4 regions of the Agromyces sp. Root1464 genome follow, and region 2 is predicted to be linked to each of the others. Evidence: predicted binding sites of a transcription regulator. Region 2 holds the regulator's gene; each other region holds the start of a gene.
The links. The regulator HrcA, encoded in region 2, represses chaperone genes, less so after heat shock. The targets are predictions, from matches to a motif close to TTNGCACTCGNNNNNNNCGAGTGCNAA.
Positions count from the first base shown of each region.

Region 1: a site for HrcA is predicted at 2,113-2,139, ahead of groES (co-chaperone GroES). Genes of this name have one in related genera too.
Region 3: a site for HrcA is predicted at 1,968-1,994, ahead of groL (chaperonin GroEL). Genes of this name have one in related genera too.
Region 4: a site for HrcA is predicted at 2,131-2,157, ahead of ASD23_RS13155 (Hsp20/alpha crystallin family protein). Genes of this name have one in related genera too.

Region 1 is NZ_LMFU01000002.1:1,403,019-1,407,126, forward strand. Features, by position in the region: gene ASD23_RS12075 (ABC transporter substrate-binding protein) at 1-311, opposite strand, end outside; gene rarD (EamA family transporter RarD) at 576-1,532, opposite strand; gene groES (co-chaperone GroES) at 1,723-2,019, opposite strand; gene ASD23_RS12090 (class I SAM-dependent methyltransferase) at 2,338-3,525, shown strand; gene ASD23_RS12095 (DUF4190 domain-containing protein) at 3,538-4,108, opposite strand, start outside.
Region 2 is NZ_LMFU01000002.1:160,871-164,978, reverse strand. Features, by position in the region: gene ASD23_RS06610 (16S rRNA (uracil(1498)-N(3))-methyltransferase) at 1-436, opposite strand, end outside; gene dnaJ (molecular chaperone DnaJ) at 449-1,549, opposite strand; gene hrcA (heat-inducible transcriptional repressor HrcA) at 1,605-2,627, opposite strand; gene ASD23_RS06595 (DUF4870 domain-containing protein) at 2,824-3,243, shown strand; gene ASD23_RS06590 (DUF4870 domain-containing protein) at 3,382-3,768, shown strand; gene hemW (radical SAM family heme chaperone HemW) at 3,752-4,108, opposite strand, start outside.
Region 3 is NZ_LMFU01000002.1:1,247,953-1,252,060, reverse strand. Features, by position in the region: gene ASD23_RS11445 (LytR C-terminal domain-containing protein) at 1-352, shown strand, start outside; gene ASD23_RS11440 (cold-shock protein) at 585-788, shown strand; gene ASD23_RS11435 (DUF3048 domain-containing protein) at 865-1,914, shown strand; gene groL (chaperonin GroEL) at 2,040-3,659, shown strand; gene ASD23_RS11425 (FGGY family carbohydrate kinase) at 3,764-4,108, opposite strand, start outside.
Region 4 is NZ_LMFU01000002.1:1,626,767-1,630,874, forward strand. Features, by position in the region: gene ASD23_RS13145 (amylo-alpha-1,6-glucosidase) at 1-454, shown strand, start outside; gene ASD23_RS13150 (glycosyltransferase) at 469-1,536, shown strand; gene ASD23_RS13155 (Hsp20/alpha crystallin family protein) at 1,618-2,058, opposite strand; gene ASD23_RS13160 (DUF6098 family protein) at 2,226-2,657, opposite strand; gene ASD23_RS13165 (TFIIB-type zinc ribbon-containing protein) at 2,720-3,058, opposite strand; gene ASD23_RS13170 (cold-shock protein) at 3,326-3,532, opposite strand; gene ASD23_RS19400 (hypothetical protein) at 3,651-3,773, shown strand; gene ASD23_RS13175 (UdgX family uracil-DNA binding protein) at 3,935-4,108, opposite strand, start outside.

The DNA.
Region 1 (4,108 bases), 1.2 Mb from region 2:
CTCAAGCCGGAGTCCGCGTCGTTGACCTCCTGTGCGCCAAGGCCCACACCGGCCTCCTCGGGCGGGCCGAGGAATGCGAGCGTGCCGCTCTGGGGAAGGATCGTGCCGACCTTGAGGGTCAGGTCACGGTCACCGGCCTCGATGGGCAGGGCGTCGCCGGCGGTGTCGTCGCCCGGCTCTTCCGTCTCGGTCGACGGCGTGCCGCCCGACGCGCACGCAGACAGGAGAAGGGTGCTGACGCCGGCAATGGCGAGACCCGTCCAGGCTGCGCGAGCCGAACGCTTGGCCGTGGCCTTCGCGAATACGCTCATGTTGCTCCTTGGGACTGAAGGAATTGGTACACAATGCAGCGCCATGGTGACGCCGTTGTCTGACAGTATTCCGCGCCCATGGCGGAAACAAGACGCTGCGGTCACAACCGTGTAACACCGCATCAATCGTTACCCTGCCGACACCTCGGCGGGGTTCGACGCACGGAATCGGCGGAAACGCGAGCTTTCACGCGAGGATCGCGCGCACGCGGCATCCGCTCGCCCGACCGCGTCGCCGCGTCGTTCGCAGGGCTCGACGACGCCTCAGGCGGGCTCGGCGATCACCCTGCGCGAGGCGTGCACGCCGCGGATGAGGTCGACCGTCAGTACGATGAGCGCGAGCCACACCAGTCCGAATCCGACCCAGCGCTCCGGCGGCATCGGCTCCTGCAGGATGAGCACCCCGACGAGGAACTGGATGAACGGCGCGAAGTACTGGATGAAGCCCATGAAGATGAGCGGCAACCGGCGCGAGGCCGCGGCGAACAGCAGGAGGGGCACCGCGGTGACCGCGCCGAGCCCGATCAGGAGGAGCGTGTGCCACACGCTGACGGTGCCGATCGTGAGCCCGGTCGTCATCGCCACGAAGACGAGCTGCACGACCGCGAGCGGCGCCAGCCAGACGGTCTCGAGCGTCAGGCCCGAGACGGCATCGACCTTGGGCCCGACGCGCTTCTTGATGAGGCCGTAGAACCCGAACGAGAACGCCAGGACGAGCGCGATCCACGGCAGCTGCCCGTAGCCGAGGGCGAGCACGATCACCGCGACGATCGAGATGCCGACCGCGGTCCATTGCGTCGGATTCAGTCGCTCGCGCTGCACGAAGACGCCGAGGAACACCGTGACGATGGGGTTGATGAAATAGCCGAGGGACGCTTCGACGACCTGGTTCGTCGTCGCGGCGAACACGTAGGTCTGCCAGTTGATGAAGATGAGCACGCCCGCGAGGCCCATCGTGAGCACGATGCGCCGATCGCGGAGCAGCACGGCGAGCGCACGCCAGGCCCGCGTCACCAGGATGAGCAGGGCGCAGAAGACGAGCGAGAAGAGCACCCGCCACGCCACGATCTCGACCGGGCCGGACGGAGCCAGCGCGATGAAGTAGATCGGCAGGAAGCCCCAGAGCCCGTAGGCGGCGATGGCATAGACGAGCCCCGAGCGGCTGACGCCGTCCGGCGGACTCGCCGCAGAGGGGACCTGGGTCTCGGAGCGGGATGACACCTGCACAGACTACGCCCGAGCACCGACCGCGATCGGCGGGCCGGTCAGCCCTGCCGGGTCGAGGCGCGGCCGCGGCGGTGCGCCGGTACATTCGCAGACGCAGCGGATGTCGCGGCGCTCGGGGCCCGGAATACGACGAGGCCCGGACACCCCATGGGGTGTCCGGGCCTCGGATCGATCGTGTCGCGCGTCAGCGGACGACGACGGCGAGCACGTCGCGAGCCGACAGGACGAGGAGGTCCTCGCCGCCGAACTTGACCTCGGTGCCGCCGTACTTCGAGTAGATCACCTTGTCGCCGACTGCGACGTCGAGCGGGACGCGGTTGCCGTTGTCATCGATGCGGCCGGGGCCCACTGCCACGACCTCGCCCTCCTGGGGCTTCTCCTTGGCAGTGTCGGGGATGACCAGACCGGATGCGGTGGTCTGCTCGGCCTCGACCTGCTTGATGACGATGCGATCCTCGAGCGGCTTGATGGAAACCGACACGGTTGACCCCTTCTCTCTGTGAAGAAAACTGTCTTGACGAAGACTTGGTTAGCAGCCTCAGAGCGAGAGTGCTAAGGCGAGTCTAGGCGCGATTTGGCACTCGTGCAACGTGAGTGCCAGCCCGTTCAGCCACTGGCGAAACACAGCCCGACGCGAGGGCTCCACCGCAGCCGAGCGTCGGGCTCGCGGTACTAGCGTTGCCGCCGGGATGGGGATTCGTATCGCACCGTGCCGTCGGGCTCGCGGTGCTAGCGTTGCCGCCGGGATGGGGATTCGTATCGCACCGTGCCGTCGGGCCCGCGGTGCTAGCGTTGCCGGGTGGATCGCGCCGAACTCGTCGAACTGCTCTCCCCTGAGGGCCTCACCCTGCTCGACGGACTGCCCGACTGGGATTCGAAGGCCGACATCGTCAAGACCGTCGCAGACCTCCGCAAGCAGGGGCACCCGCCGACCCTCGTCGCCGCCGTGCTCAGCCAGGCGAAGCTCCGCGCGAAGGCCGAGGCGAAGTTCGGCCCGTTCGCCTCGCGCATGCTCTTCACCGAGGCCGGGCTCGAGCAGGCCACCCGACTGAAGGTCGCAGCCCTGCATGCCGGGCGATTCTCGCGCGCCGGCGTGCGCCACGTCGCCGACCTCGGCTGCGGCATCGGCGGCGATGCGCTGGCGATGGCCGCCATCGACCTCGAGGTCACCGCGGCCGAGGCCGACGAGGTCACCGCCGCGATCGCCGCCTACAACCTCACGCCGTTCTCCCACGTCCGCGTGCTGCACGAGGCCGCCGAGAATGTCGCCCTCGGCGGGATCGACGGCGCCTGGCTCGACCCGGCGAGACGCACGACCACCGGTGGCACGACGACGAGGCTCGCGGATGCCTCGGCCTACTCCCCCTCGCTCGACTTCGCCTTCGGCCTCGGCGAGCGCATGCCCGCCGGCGTGAAGCTCGGTCCGGGTACCGACCGCGACGTGATCCCGTCCGACGCCGAGGCGCAGTGGGTCTCGGTCGACGGCGATCTCGTCGAGCTCGGCGTCTGGTTGGGATCGGTCGCCCGGCCAGGCATCCGCCGCGCCGCGCTCGTCATCCGCGGCGACGCCGCGCAGGAGCTGACCGCCGACGCCGACAGCGAGGATGCTCCCGTCGGGCCGCTCGGCGAATACGTCTACGAGCCCGACGGCGCGGTGATCCGGGCTCGCCTGATCGGCGACCTCGCGCGCGCGAACGGCGCGTGGATGCTGAGCTCGGGAATCGCCTACCTGACGTCCGACACCGCGTTCGACTCGCCGTTCGCTCGCGGATTCCGCGTGCTCGAACGGCTGCCGGCCGACGAACGCCAGTTGCGCCAGGCCCTCGCGGCACGTGGTGTCGGCACGCTCGAGATCAAGAAGCGAGGCGTCGATGTCGACCCGGCGCAGCTCCGCACACGGCTGAAGCTGAAGGGCGCCGCCTCCGCGACCATCGTGCTGACGCGAGAGGCCGGTCGACACGTCGCACTGCTCGTCGAGCGAATCTGACGACGCGCGGGATCAGCGCGGGAGCGCCCCGAAGACGATCGCGTAGTAGCCGATCCAGACGGCCGAGAACACGAGTCCGGCGAGCCCGGTGCCGATGCCGACGAAGGCGAGCGTGCGGCCGTGCTCCTCGCGGCGGAGCCCGAGTACGCCGAACACGATCGCGGCGATCGAGAGCGGCAGCATCCAGCCGACGAAGAGCGAGGCCGCCGCGCCGAGGATGCCGACGACCGCAGCCACCCAGCTGTACACCCGCCGCTGCGTCTGCTCCTCGGCCTCTTCGACCGTGTCGAGGCCCGGTCGGTGCACGATGAGGAGCTGGCCGGTCGAGATCGACTGCAGCTGACCCGTGTCGAACGGCACCTCGAACTCGCGCACGGCGGGCTCGGCCCGGAACGTCGGCTCCGCCGGCTGGAACGGGGCGAGCGGGTCGGTCGTCGCCAGAGCTTCGGCCGACTCATCGGTCGAAGCCGACGGCGCCCGGAAGGGCGGCGTCGGCATGGCCGTCGACTCGCCGCCCCCCGAAACGCGATCGGTGGCCTCGTGGGTCTCGCCGTCGGGCGAAGCGCGCTCCCCCGAAACGCGA
Region 2 (4,108 bases):
GAATGGACTGCTTGACCGCCTCGCGCACGATGGTCGCCCAACGCTGGCGGCCCTTCTCGGCCTTCGGTCCCTCCCAACGGGAGACCGAGCGGCTCGCCGCCCAGGGCACGATCGCGTCGACGCCGAGCTCGGTCGCCGCCTGCACGGCGAGTTCGTCGCGGTCGCCCTTCGCGAGCGCCTGCACGAGCGTGATGCGCGGTGAAGCACCCTCTTCTACGAACACCTCGTCGACCTCGAGGTCGAGCTCCCGGGCGCCCGTCGAGGCGACGACGCCGTGCACGAGCGTGCCGCGTCCGTCGCCGATCGCGATGCGCTCACCCGCGCGCACCCGTGAGACGGTGACGGCATGGCGCGCCTCGTCGCCCGAGATCGCCACCGTGGCACCGGGCGCGACGGAGGAGAGATCGAGCGACTCGTCGAGGTAGAGGTGGCTCACCGGTGCGACCGCCTAACCGAGGAACCGGTCGCGCAGGCGGGCGAAGATGCCCTGCTGGAAGTGGCTGAGCTCGGGCGCGGGCGCCTTCTTCGACGCGGCGAACTGCTGCATGAGGTCGCGTTCCTTGGAGGAGAGCTTGGTCGGCGTGACCACCTGGATGCCGACCTTGAGGTCGCCGCGGCCGGACCCGCGCAGGCGCGAGACGCCCCGGTCCTTCACGGTCAGGATCTCGCCGCTCTGGAGGCCGGCCTTGAGCTCGAGCTCGACGTCGCCGTCGAGAGCGGGGATCGTCGAGTGCGTGCCGAGGATCGCGTCGGTCATCGACACCTCGAGGGTGCACAGCAGGTCGTCGCCGTTGCGGCTGAACACGTCGTGGTTCTTGACCTTGATCTCGAGGTAGAGATCGCCGTTCGGTCCGCCTGCGGGGCCGGCCTCGCCGGAGCCAGGCATCTGCAGGCGCACGCCCGTGTCGACGCCTGCGGGGATGTCGACCGGAACGGTGCGACGTGCGCGCACGCGGCCCTGGCCCTGGCACGTCACGCAGGGCGTCGCGATGACGGTGCCGTAGCCGCGGCAGGTGCCGCAGGGGCTCGACGTCATGACGTTGCCGAGGAGCGAGCGCACCGAGCGCTGGATGGAGCCGGTGCCGTGGCAGATGTCGCACGTGACGGGCGCGGTGCCGGGCTGGCAGCACGAGCCGTGGCAGGTCTCGCACGTCACCGCGGTGTCGACCTCGATGTCGCGGTGCGTGCCGAAGATGACCTCGTCGAGGCCGACCTCGACGCGCAGCAGCGCGTCTTGACCGCGCTCACGGCGCGAACGCGGTCCACGGCTCTGCTGGCCGGCCCCGAAGAACGTCTCGAAGATGTCCCCGAAGCCGCCGAAGTTCTGGCCGCCGCCGAAGCCGCCCTGGTCGCCGAGGTCGTACTGCTGGCGCTGCTTCGGGTCGGACAGCACGTCGTACGCGTGCGTCACCGACTTGAAGCGCTCGGATGCCTCGGCGCCCGGGTTCACGTCGGGGTGCAGTTCACGGGCGAGACGGCGGTACGCCTTCTTGATCTCGTCGGGGGTGGCGTCGTGTGAGACGCCGAGGACCTCGTAGTGGTCGGCCACGGAGGGCTTGTCCTTTCGATTGCCGGATGCCGGTCGTGCGAGACGGGCGGCTGGTTCAGTTCTCGCCGAGCGTTCGGGAGAGGTAACGGGCGACGGCGCGAACGGCCGCCATGCTGTGGGAGTAGTCCATGCGGGTGGGGCCGACGATGCCGAGGCGCGAGATGTCGCGGCCCGGGATCGCGAAGGCGCTCGAGACGACGGAGGTCTCGCCGAGGCCGAACGACGCGTTCTCGCGGCCGATGCGAACGGTGACGGCGTGCTCGTCGGTCGCCATCTCGCCGAAGAGCTTCAGCAGCACCACCTGCTCTTCGATGGCCTCGATCACGCCGAGGATCGAGCCGGCGAAGTCCTGCTCGGTGCGCACGAGGTTCGCCGCCCCGGCGACGACCAGGCGGTCCTGCCGCTGGGCCCGCGCCTGCTCGGCGAGCGTGACGGCGAGGGTGTGCAGCACCGCTGCATGGCGCGGGTCGACGTTGTCGATCTCGCCCGACAACGCGTCCGCGGCATCCGCCATCGCCCGGCCGCCGGCGATCTCGTTCAAGCGCACGCGCAGGTCGCCGAGCGTCTGCTCGTCGACCGGCTCCACGAGCTCGGCGAGGCGCTGCTCGACCTGACCGGAGTCGGTGATGAGGATGCAGAGCACGCGCTCGGGGGCGAGCGCGATGAGCTCGACGTGGCGCACGCGCGCGCTGCCGAAGCTCGGGTACTGCACGACCGCGAGTTGATTGGTGAGTTGGGCGATGAGTCGCACGGTGCGTGCGAGCAGTTCGTCGAGATCGCTCGATTCGCCGAGGAAAGTCTCGATCGCCTGACGCTGGGCGCCGCTCAGCGGGCGCACGTCGGTGAGCTGGTCGACGAAGACCCGATAGCCCTTGTCGGTCGGGATGCGACCCGAAGAGGTGTGCGGGGCCGCGATCAGCTCCTCCTCTTCGAGCAGTGCCATGTCGTTTCGGATCGTCGCCGCGGAGACGCCGAAGGCGTGCCGTTCGACGATCGACTTCGAGCCGACGGGTTCGCGGGACGCGACGTAGTCCTGCACGATCGCGCGCAGAACGGCGAGGCTGCGTTCGGAGACCATGGCCCTCGCTTCCCTCCATCGCTTAGCACTCGTTCTGAGTGAGTGCTAATCATATCGCGCCATACCGTGACACGGCCGTTGCCAGCCGCCGGGCGCGGCGCTAGCTTATGGGTATCCCCCGCGAGTCACCCCCTTTGCAGCGACCCCCGTCGCGCGAGATGCGGTTCATCTGAGAGCCCCCTGAAAGGCACGCACCATGACCGATTCCAACATTCCCGCCCCCGACGCCGATGGTCAGCCGACGCCTCCGCCCGCCGCGCCGCAGGGCGCACCGCAGCCGGTCGCCGCGGCGCCCCTCTCGCAGGAGCAGGACGTGCAGTGGGGCTCCTTCGCCCACCTCGGCGGCATCGTCGGGTTCCTCCCGTCGCTCATCATCTGGCTCGTCTTCAAGGACCGCGGCTCGTTCACCAACACCGAGGCCAAAGAGGCGCTGAACTTCCAGATCACGATCGTCTTCGCCTACATCGTGGGCTCGATCCTCACGTTCATCGTCATCGGCGTCTTCATCGTCTGGGCCACCTGGATCGTGAGCGTCGTCTTCTCGATCATCGCCTTCCTGAAGGCGAAGGACGGCCAGCACTACCGCTACCCGTTCGCCATCCGACTCATCAAGTAGCGAGCCGGCACCGAGCGCGCCGGGCGAGGTCTTCACCCGGCGCGCTCTGCTGTGCCAGCATGAGAGAGCCTCGACCTTTCGCCCATCGGGCGACGAGACCGAAATCTCGCCCCCGGGCGAGTCGACCAAGGAGACATCATGTCCGGTGCAACCCCGCCTCCCCCGCCTCCCGGCAACCCCTACGAGCAGCCGAGCCAGCAGCTGAGCCCGGCCGACGAGAAGCTCTGGGCGACGCTGATCCACATCGGCGGCATCTTCTTCAGCTTCGTCCCGGCCCTGATCGGCTACTTGGTCCTGAAGGACAAGGGCCCGTTCGTGCGCGAGCACACCGCGACCGCCCTGAACTTCCAGATCACGATGGCGATCGCCTACGTGGTCAGCTACGTCCTGTGGCTCATCCTCATCGGATGGCTCATCACCATCGCGATCGGCATCGTGGTCATCGTCTTCAGCATCATCGCCGCGGTGAAGGCCAACCAGGGCCAGCCCTACACCTACCCGCTCTCGATCAAGTTCGTGAGCTGAGCTCCGACGACTCGTCGAGCAGGCGCCGCACCACGGCGTCCGCGAGCAGCCGCCCTCTCCTGGTGAGTGTCACCACTCCCGAGAGGGCGGCTTTCGCGTCTACGAGGCCGTCGGCCATGAGGCCGGCCACCGCATGACGACCGCCGGCGTGCAGGCTCGCGATCTCGATGCCCTCGCGGATGCGCGTGAGGAGCAGCACACGCTCGACCTCGCGGGTCGGGCCGTCGAGCGTCTCGCGGCCGACGGCGGGTGAGACACCCGCGGTCACCCGGTCGGCATACGCCGAGGGATGCTTCGCGTTCCACCACCGCACGCCGCCGACGTGGCTGTGCGCACCGGG
Region 3 (4,108 bases), 1.1 Mb from region 2:
CACCCCCGTCGCGACGCCGAGCGCCACGCCCGTCGTCACCGCCGAGCCCGTGATCGCACCCGACATCCCCGTGCTGGTGCTGAACGGCACCGCGACGGCCGGCCTCGCGGCGCAGGCCGCCGAGACGCTCACCGCGAACGGGGTCCCGGTCGGGTCGACGGCCAACGCGAGCGACGACACCCTGACCGAGACGGTCGTCTACTACGCGACCCCCGAGCTCGAGGGCGCCGCCCGCGGCGTCGCGCAGTTCCTGCCCGAGGCGGATGTGCGCGTGTCCGACCAGTTCGCCGCCACCGGCAACCAGCTCGTGGTCGTGCTCGGCTCCGACTACGCCACCGCCACGGCCGGCTGACCGCGCGACACTCGGGCGTCCGCGGCCTCGGCGTCGCCGCGAATCGTTGCCATTCCGATATCCGCTCCGCTCCGCAGACCCTTGTGCAGCAGCGCCCACTCGTGAGTATCTGGTTTCGGCCGCTCGCCAGCGCGAGCGCATGGTTCCGTCCCTGGCGCCCTGCGCTCGACCGAGTGGTCCGGCACAGGCCACGGGCGCGTGCTGATCGGACACTGCAACATGGGAGCAACGCATGGCGAACGGAACCGTCAAGTGGTTCAACGCTGAAAAGGGCTACGGATTCATCACGGTCGACGAGGGGGGTCAAGACGTCTTCGTCCACTACTCCGCGATCGACATGTCGGGGTACAAGGTCCTCGAGGAGGGGCAGCAGGTCGTCTTCGAGGTCGGCACGGGTTCGAAAGGGCCGCAGGCAGAGGGCGTCCGCCCGGCCTGATGAGATCCGCGAGCGCGCCGCCGGTCCGGCGGCGCGTTCTCGCGTCTCCTGAGAGGCGCGGGTCTACGCTGACCGCATGAGAGCGCTGGCGGGGCGTGCTCCGCATCGTCGGGGAGCGCGGATCGGCGCGCTGTTGGCGGCATCGCTGCTCTTGGCCGGCTGCCAGTCGGCGACGGAGCCGGATGCCGCGCCGACCGAGGCCGCTGCCAGGCCCTCTGCCGACGCCGCTGCGTCGGCGGTGTCGTTCGCGCCGTTGCGCGGAACGCCGGCGGAGGCGGCCGCGCTCGCCCACCCGTCCCTCGCGGTGAAGATCGACAACCACGAGGAGGCGCGCCCGCAGATCGCGCTGAATCGCACCGACATCGTCTTCGAGGAACTCGTCGAGGGCGGCCTGACGCGGTACGTCGCGGTCTGGCATTCGGACGTGCCCGACGAGGTCGGTCCCGTTCGGTCGATCCGTCCCATGGACCCCGACATCGCCTCGCCCTTCGGCGGCATCATCGCCTACTCGGGCGGGCAGGACCAGTTCGTCGCGATGATGATGGCGACGCCCCTCGTGAACATCGTCTTCGACTTCGACGAGACGGGGCTCTTCACCCGTGCCGATGAGCGGCCCGGCCCGCACGACGTGATCCTCGACTCCGCCGAGGCCGTCGCCCGCAACGCCGCGCTCGCACCGCCTCCGGGGCAGTTCAGCTACGGCACCGCCGATCCGCTCGCTGCCCCGGCGCTCGCTGCCGCGCCGACCTCGCGCATCGACCTCGTGTTCTCCGAGGATCGGTTCCCCGCGTGGGACTGGGATGGCGGGACATCCGCCTGGCTCCGTTCGCAGGAGGGCGAACCGGATCTCGAGGCGTCGGGGGAGCGCGTGCGTGCCGTGAACGTCGTGACGCTCCGCGTCGGGATCGACTGGAGCTACGGCGAGGTGCCGAAGACCGTCATGATCGGTTCGGGCGAGGCCTGGGTCTCGGCCGGAGGCCGGACGGCGCACGGCACCTGGGCGAAGGATGCCGCGGGGTCGCCGATCGTCCTGACCGCCGACGACGGCTCACCGTTGCGGCTTGCTCCCGGCAACACGTGGGTCGAGCTCGTGCCGAACGAGGGTTCGGCGACCTTCACGCCCTGAGCGGACAGCCTCGGGCTCGCTTGCACTCATGGCGGTCGAGTGCCAGAATCGATTTAGCACTCACTCGTTTTGAGTGCTAACCCAACGAATCTTTGAAGACGTCCGGGAAAGGACGAGAGAAACACATGGCAAAGATCATTGCTTTCAACGAGGAGGCCCGTCGTGGCCTCGAGCGTGGCCTCAACACGCTCGCCGACGCGGTGAAGGTGACCCTCGGCCCGCGCGGACGCAACGTCGTGCTCGAGAAGAAGTGGGGCGCACCCACGATCACGAACGACGGTGTGTCGATCGCCAAGGAGATCGAGCTCGACGACCCGTACGAGAAGATCGGTGCCGAGCTCGTCAAGGAGGTCGCCAAGAAGACCGACGACGTCGCCGGTGACGGCACCACGACCTCGGTCGTGCTCGCCCAGGCGCTCGTGCGCGAGGGCCTCCGCAACGTCGCAGCAGGCGCCGACCCCATCTCGCTCAAGCGCGGCATCGAGAAGGCCGTCCGCGCCGTCGAGGCCGAGCTCCTCGCCAACGCGAAGGACGTCGAGACGAAGGAAGAGATCGCCGCAACGGCTTCGATCTCGGCCGCCGACGAGCAGATCGGCGCGCTCATCGCCGAGGCGATCGACAAGGTCGGCAAGGAGGGCGTCGTCACCGTCGAGGAGTCGAACACCTTCGGCACCGAGCTCGAGCTGACCGAGGGCATGCGCTTCGACAAGGGCTACCTGTCGGCGTACTTCGTCACCGACCCCGAGCGCCAGGAAGCGGTCTTCGAAGACCCCTACATCCTGATCGTCAACGGCAAGGTCTCGAACATCAAGGACCTGCTGCCGATCGTCGACAAGGTCATCCAGACCGGCAAGCAGCTCCTCATCATCGCGGAAGACGTCGACGGCGAAGCACTCGCGACGCTGATCGTCAACAAGATCCGCGGCATCTTCAAGTCGGTCGCCGTCAAGGCCCCCGGCTTCGGCGACCGTCGCAAGGCGCAGCTGCAGGACATCGCGACCCTCACCGGTGGCCAGGTCATCTCCGAGGAGGTCGGTCTCAAGCTCGAGAACGTCACCCTCGACCTGCTCGGCTCGGCTCGCAAGGTCATCATCACCAAGGACGAGACGACCATCGTCGAGGGTGGCGGCGACGAGGAGGCCATCGCCGGCCGCGTCGCGCAGATCCGCAAGGAGATCGAGAACACCGACTCCGACTACGACCGCGAGAAGCTCCAGGAGCGCCTCGCCAAGCTCGCCGGCGGCGTCGCCGTCATCAAGGCGGGTGCGGCGACCGAGGTCGAGCTCAAGGAGCGCAAGCACCGCATCGAAGACGCCGTGCGCAACGCGAAGGCAGCCGTCGAAGAGGGCATCGTCGCCGGTGGTGGCGTCGCCCTCATCCAGGCCGGCAAGACCGCATTCGAGAAGCTCGAGCTCACGGGCGACGAGGCGACCGGCGCGAACATCGTCCGCGTCGCGATCGACGCTCCGCTCAAGCAGATCGCCCTCAACGCCGGCCTCGAGCCGGGCGTCGTCGTCGACCGCGTGCGCAACCTCCCGGTCGGCCAGGGCCTCAACGCCGCGACCGGCGAGTACGTCGACATGCTCGCTGCCGGCATCAACGACCCGGTGAAGGTCACCCGCTCCGCGCTGCTCAACGCAGCGTCGATCGCGGGCCTCTTCCTCACCACCGAGGCCGTCGTCGCCGACAAGCCCGAGAAGAACGCGGCTCCGGCCGGCGACCCGACGGGCGGCATGGACTTCTAGTCCGCGCCTCACGCAACGAAACGATGGGCGTCTCCCGAGAGGGAGGCGCCCATCGTCGTGTCAGCGGGTTCGTGCGCGCGTGTCAGGCGCTCGCTCCCACCCGCTCAGCCGGGTCGGTGCGCGCTCGTCAGGCGTGCGCGGGCGTATTGCGTCCGGATCACCTCACGCGTGTCGCTCGCGAGCTCTGCGTCGATGTCGAGCGGCCACGACGGGCGTTCACCGGTGAGCGCCCACCTCGCCTGCCTGGCGGCGCCGTCGGCGACGTACTCCCCGCGTGCCGGCGCGACGATCGGCACGTCGAAGACCTGGGCGGCGATGCCCTGCACCGCTGGATTCTGCGCCGCACCGCCGATGAGCAGGATGCGGGCCGCGTCGACGCCCTGCCCTCGCACGGCATCGAGGCCGTCGGCGAGGCCGCACAGGAGGCCCTCGATCGCAGCGCGCGCGAC
Region 4 (4,108 bases), 1.5 Mb from region 2:
TCACAACGGCTCGGTCTGGCCGCACGACAGCGCGATCGTCGCCGCCGGCCTCATGCGCTACGGCTTCGTCGAGGAGGCGCACCGCGTCATCGTCGGGCTGCTCGACGCGGCGACCCACTTCGGCGGCCGACTGCCCGAGCTCTTCTGCGGGTTCGATCGCGGGCAGTACGCGGAGCCCGTCGTCTACCCGGCGTCGTGCTCGCCGCAGGCGTGGGCCGCCGCCGCGCCGTTCCTCCTGCTGCGCAGCATGCTGCGGCTCGATCCCTCCGTGCCCACGGGCGAGCTCTGGCTCGCTCCGGCGATCCCGCCCGAGTTCGGCGACGTCCACCTCGTGAACGTGCCGTTCGCCGGTACACGGGTGTCCCTCGATTTCGGCGGCGACGACACCTCGGTGACGGGGCTGCCCGACCACATCACCCTGCATACGGCCCCGCGCGGTCCCTCCCGCGCCTGAACTGGAGGTGTCCCATGCGAATCGGCATCATCGCCCCACCGTGGATCCCCGTGCCGCCACCGGCGTACGGCGGCATCGAGTCGTTCATCGACACACTGGCCCGGGCGATCGTTCGCACCGGCCACGACGTCGTGCTCGCGGCATCCGGTGACAGCACCTCGCCGGTCGAGCGCCTGCCCGGCTTCCCTCCCTCGGGCTCCGACACGATGGGCCTCACGACGCACGAGATGCGGCACCTCATTCGCGCCTACGCGCAGTTGGACGACGTCGACGTCATCGTCGACAACACGCTCGCGGGCCCGATCCTGGCCCGCACGGCCGCCATGGCACCGGTCGTCACGATCGCGCACGGACCGTTCATCCCGCTCGTGCAGGAGCTGTACGGCGCCGCGTCGCCCGACATGGCGTTCGTCGCCATCTCCCACCACCACGCCTCGACCGCCGGCTCGGTGCGCATCGCGCGCGTCATCCACCACGGCATCCGCGTCACCGACGTGCCGATGGGGCCGGGCGGCAGCAGCGCCTGCTTCGTCGGCCGGATGAACCCCACGAAGGGCGTCGTCGAGGCGATCCGCGTGGCGGAGCGCGCCGGCATTCCGCTCCGCATCGCCGCGAAGATGCGGGAGCCGGCCGAGCAGGCGTACTTCGCCGAGGCCGTGCGCCCACTGCTCGGCCGGAACGCGGAGTACATCGGCGAGCTGTCGACCGCCGAGACGTGCGCGCTCATGGGCGAGTCGTGCGCGCTCGTCAACCCGATCCAATGGGACGAGCCCTTCGGCCTCGTGATGATCGAATCGCTGGCCACCGGCACTCCCGTGGTGGCGACGCCGCGCGGCTCGGTTCCCGAACTCGTCGACGACGGCGCGACCGGCTTCGTCCGATCCGGGATCGACGAACTCGCGTCCGCACTCGTCGACGCCGCCGCGCTCGACCGGACGGTGTGCCGGGCGCGGGCGCAGGCCCGCTTCACCGACGCCCGGATGGCCCGCGACTACCTCGATCTCTTCGCCGACATGCTCACGGCCGACGTGCCCACGGCCGGCGCGCTCACGGCCGACCGACCGATCCGCCGGACGGCGTGAATCCGGCGCGCGCACGACGGAGGCCCGCCCGCCATTCGGCGAGCGGGCCTCCCGTGGTGCCGTGTCGGCTCCTCGCGAGCGTCAGCTCGACGAGCCCGCGGTCACCTGTTGCTGCTCGGAGTTCGGCGAGCTCATCACCTCGACCTTGCGGGGCTTCGCGCGCTCGCTCATCGGGATGATCACGCTCAGCACGCCGTTGTCGTAGTGCGCGCTGATGCCGGCGGTGTCGATGCCCTCGCCGAGGGTGATCTGGCGAAGGAACGAACCGCTCGGTCGCTCGTGCGCGAGCCACTTGACCTCGCCGTTGGCGCGCAGCGTGCGCTCGGCGCGGATCGTGAGCAGCTGACCGTCGACGTCCACGTCGACCGAGCCGGGGTCGACGCCCGGCAGGTCTGCGGCGAGCACGTAGTGGTCGCCATCGCGGTGCAGGTCGATCGGCATCACCCGCGGCCCCTGTCGCGAATCGAGCATGTCCGCAGCGAGGCGGTCGAGCTCACGGAACGGGTCCCACATCATGGCCATGACTTCTCCTCCCTGTCGCCGCCGAAGCGGCAGATTCTGGAGTTGAGCCCCTTCGACTCAACTACGTCCAGATTAGCACTCTCCTCTTGCGAGTGCCAAGACTGTCGCGAGTCGAATCCGGCGCGATTGAGGCGCGAACACGCGCGAGCACTCGCGGACCGCGCGCCCTATTCCGGCCCCCGGCCCGCATCGAACCGAGTGCGATATCTCGCCTTCGCCTCGTCGAGCAACGCGTCGGACAGCCGCACGACGGGCTCGACGTCGGCGAGCAGCGGCTCCGAGTCCGGGCCCCTGCCGACGATGCGCCCGCGCAGCACCCAGGCGAACCGCTCGGGGTTCCGCTCACGCAGGTGCTTGTACTGGCAGAGCTGCCTCGCGAGCCAGTCGGCGCGCTCGCGAGTCCACCACGGCTGCGGGTCGAGCGGATTCACCGACAGCCCTGGCAGCTCGAGTCCGCTCTCGGTGTCGATGCTCGCCTCGTCGCGATCATGCTCGAATCCCTCGGAATACCGCACGTGGAGTCCGGGCATCCGCCCGACGAGCGCATCGAGTTCGTCGAGCGAGTCGAGCTCCGGGAGCTCCGCGTCGAGCGCGTTCATGGCGCGATGCTAATGCCGGCCGTTCGCGGCCGACAGCGGGTTGACGAGTCGGTCCGCCGGGATCAGTCGAAGAGCTCGGAGAGCCAGCTCTCCTTCTTCTTCTTGCGGTAGCCCTGGTCGCCGTACCCGCGGTTGTCGTACCCCCGGTTGTCACCGCGGTTGTCGTACCCGGACTGCTGGTACGACGGCTGGCCGTAGGCCGGCGCCTGCGGCTGCGTCGGCGGAGCGGGCGGAGCAGGTGCGGCCTGGGTGGGAGCCGAGAACTCGCGCGCCGCGCGCTCGACGATCTTGTCGAGTTCGCCCCGGTCGAGCCACACGCCGCGACACGTCGGGCAGTAGTCGATCTCGATGCCGCTGCGTTCGCTCATCACGAGCACGGTTCCGTCGGTGGGGCACTGCATTGGGGGCTCCTTCTTCGGGGCCGACCGGGATCGATCGGGGTTGTTCGACGAGTCGAGCCTAGGGATCCAAGCTTTGAAGAAGCTCCGGACGGGTGTCGAAAGAGGCAGGAGTGCCGAGTCGACCGGCAGAGCACGAACCCCCGGAAATGCACAGAGCGGATGCCGCGGCGCCTGCCTCACGAAGAGGCGGCTGCCGCGACATCCGCTCGTGGATCGGGTGCCAGCGCGCTCAGCGCACCGGCACCCGATCGAAAGGGATGCGAGAACTTACGAAATGACCGTGATGTTCTCAGCCTGCAGGCCCTTGGGGCCGCGGGCGGTCTCGAATTCGACCTTCTGGTTCTCCTCGAGCGAGCGGTAGCCGCCCGATGCGATCGCGCTGAAGTGCGCGAAGACGTCGGCCGAGCCGTCGTCAGGAGCGATGAAGCCGAAGCCCTTGTCGGCGTTGAACCACTTGACGGTTCCGGTAGCCATATTCTTTTCCTTCTGTAAAGCCGAGCCGCCGAAGCGGCTGCGACGTGCACGGCCTCAGGCCGTGCAGGGTTCCGACGGCGACGTCCGCCGCCGGAAGTTGGTGGTGCGAGCAAGTCGCATGGAGTTCGTGCCCGGGTACGAGACGAAACGGCCCGGCGTGCGAGACGCCGCGATCAGTGACCTGCGGGAGGAACCGGTGCGGGGCTTCGTCGCCGTCATCGCACCGAGTGCTTCGGCGTGAGAGATGTTGCTTCGTCCCGACTGGTCATCGGCTTCCCAGCCGTGTCACGTGGGAGAGAACCCCACTGCAGATGACTCCACCCTAGTCGCTTCTCATGTGCAAGCGCTGGGAAATCTCCAGATGCGTTCGAAGTCGTGCCCAGATCCGTCGGCCGAGCCACTTCACCAGGCCACGGATGCCGCGGTGCGGAGGTCCTCGACGAGGCGTGCGAATGCCGCCTCGCGGTCGGCGGCATCATCGATGCGGAGCAGCGCCGACGGGTGCGTCGTGACGACGGTCGGGGCGGGGAGCGCCGACGGCGGCGCCGTGGGGTCGGGCGGCAGCACCCGGCCCCG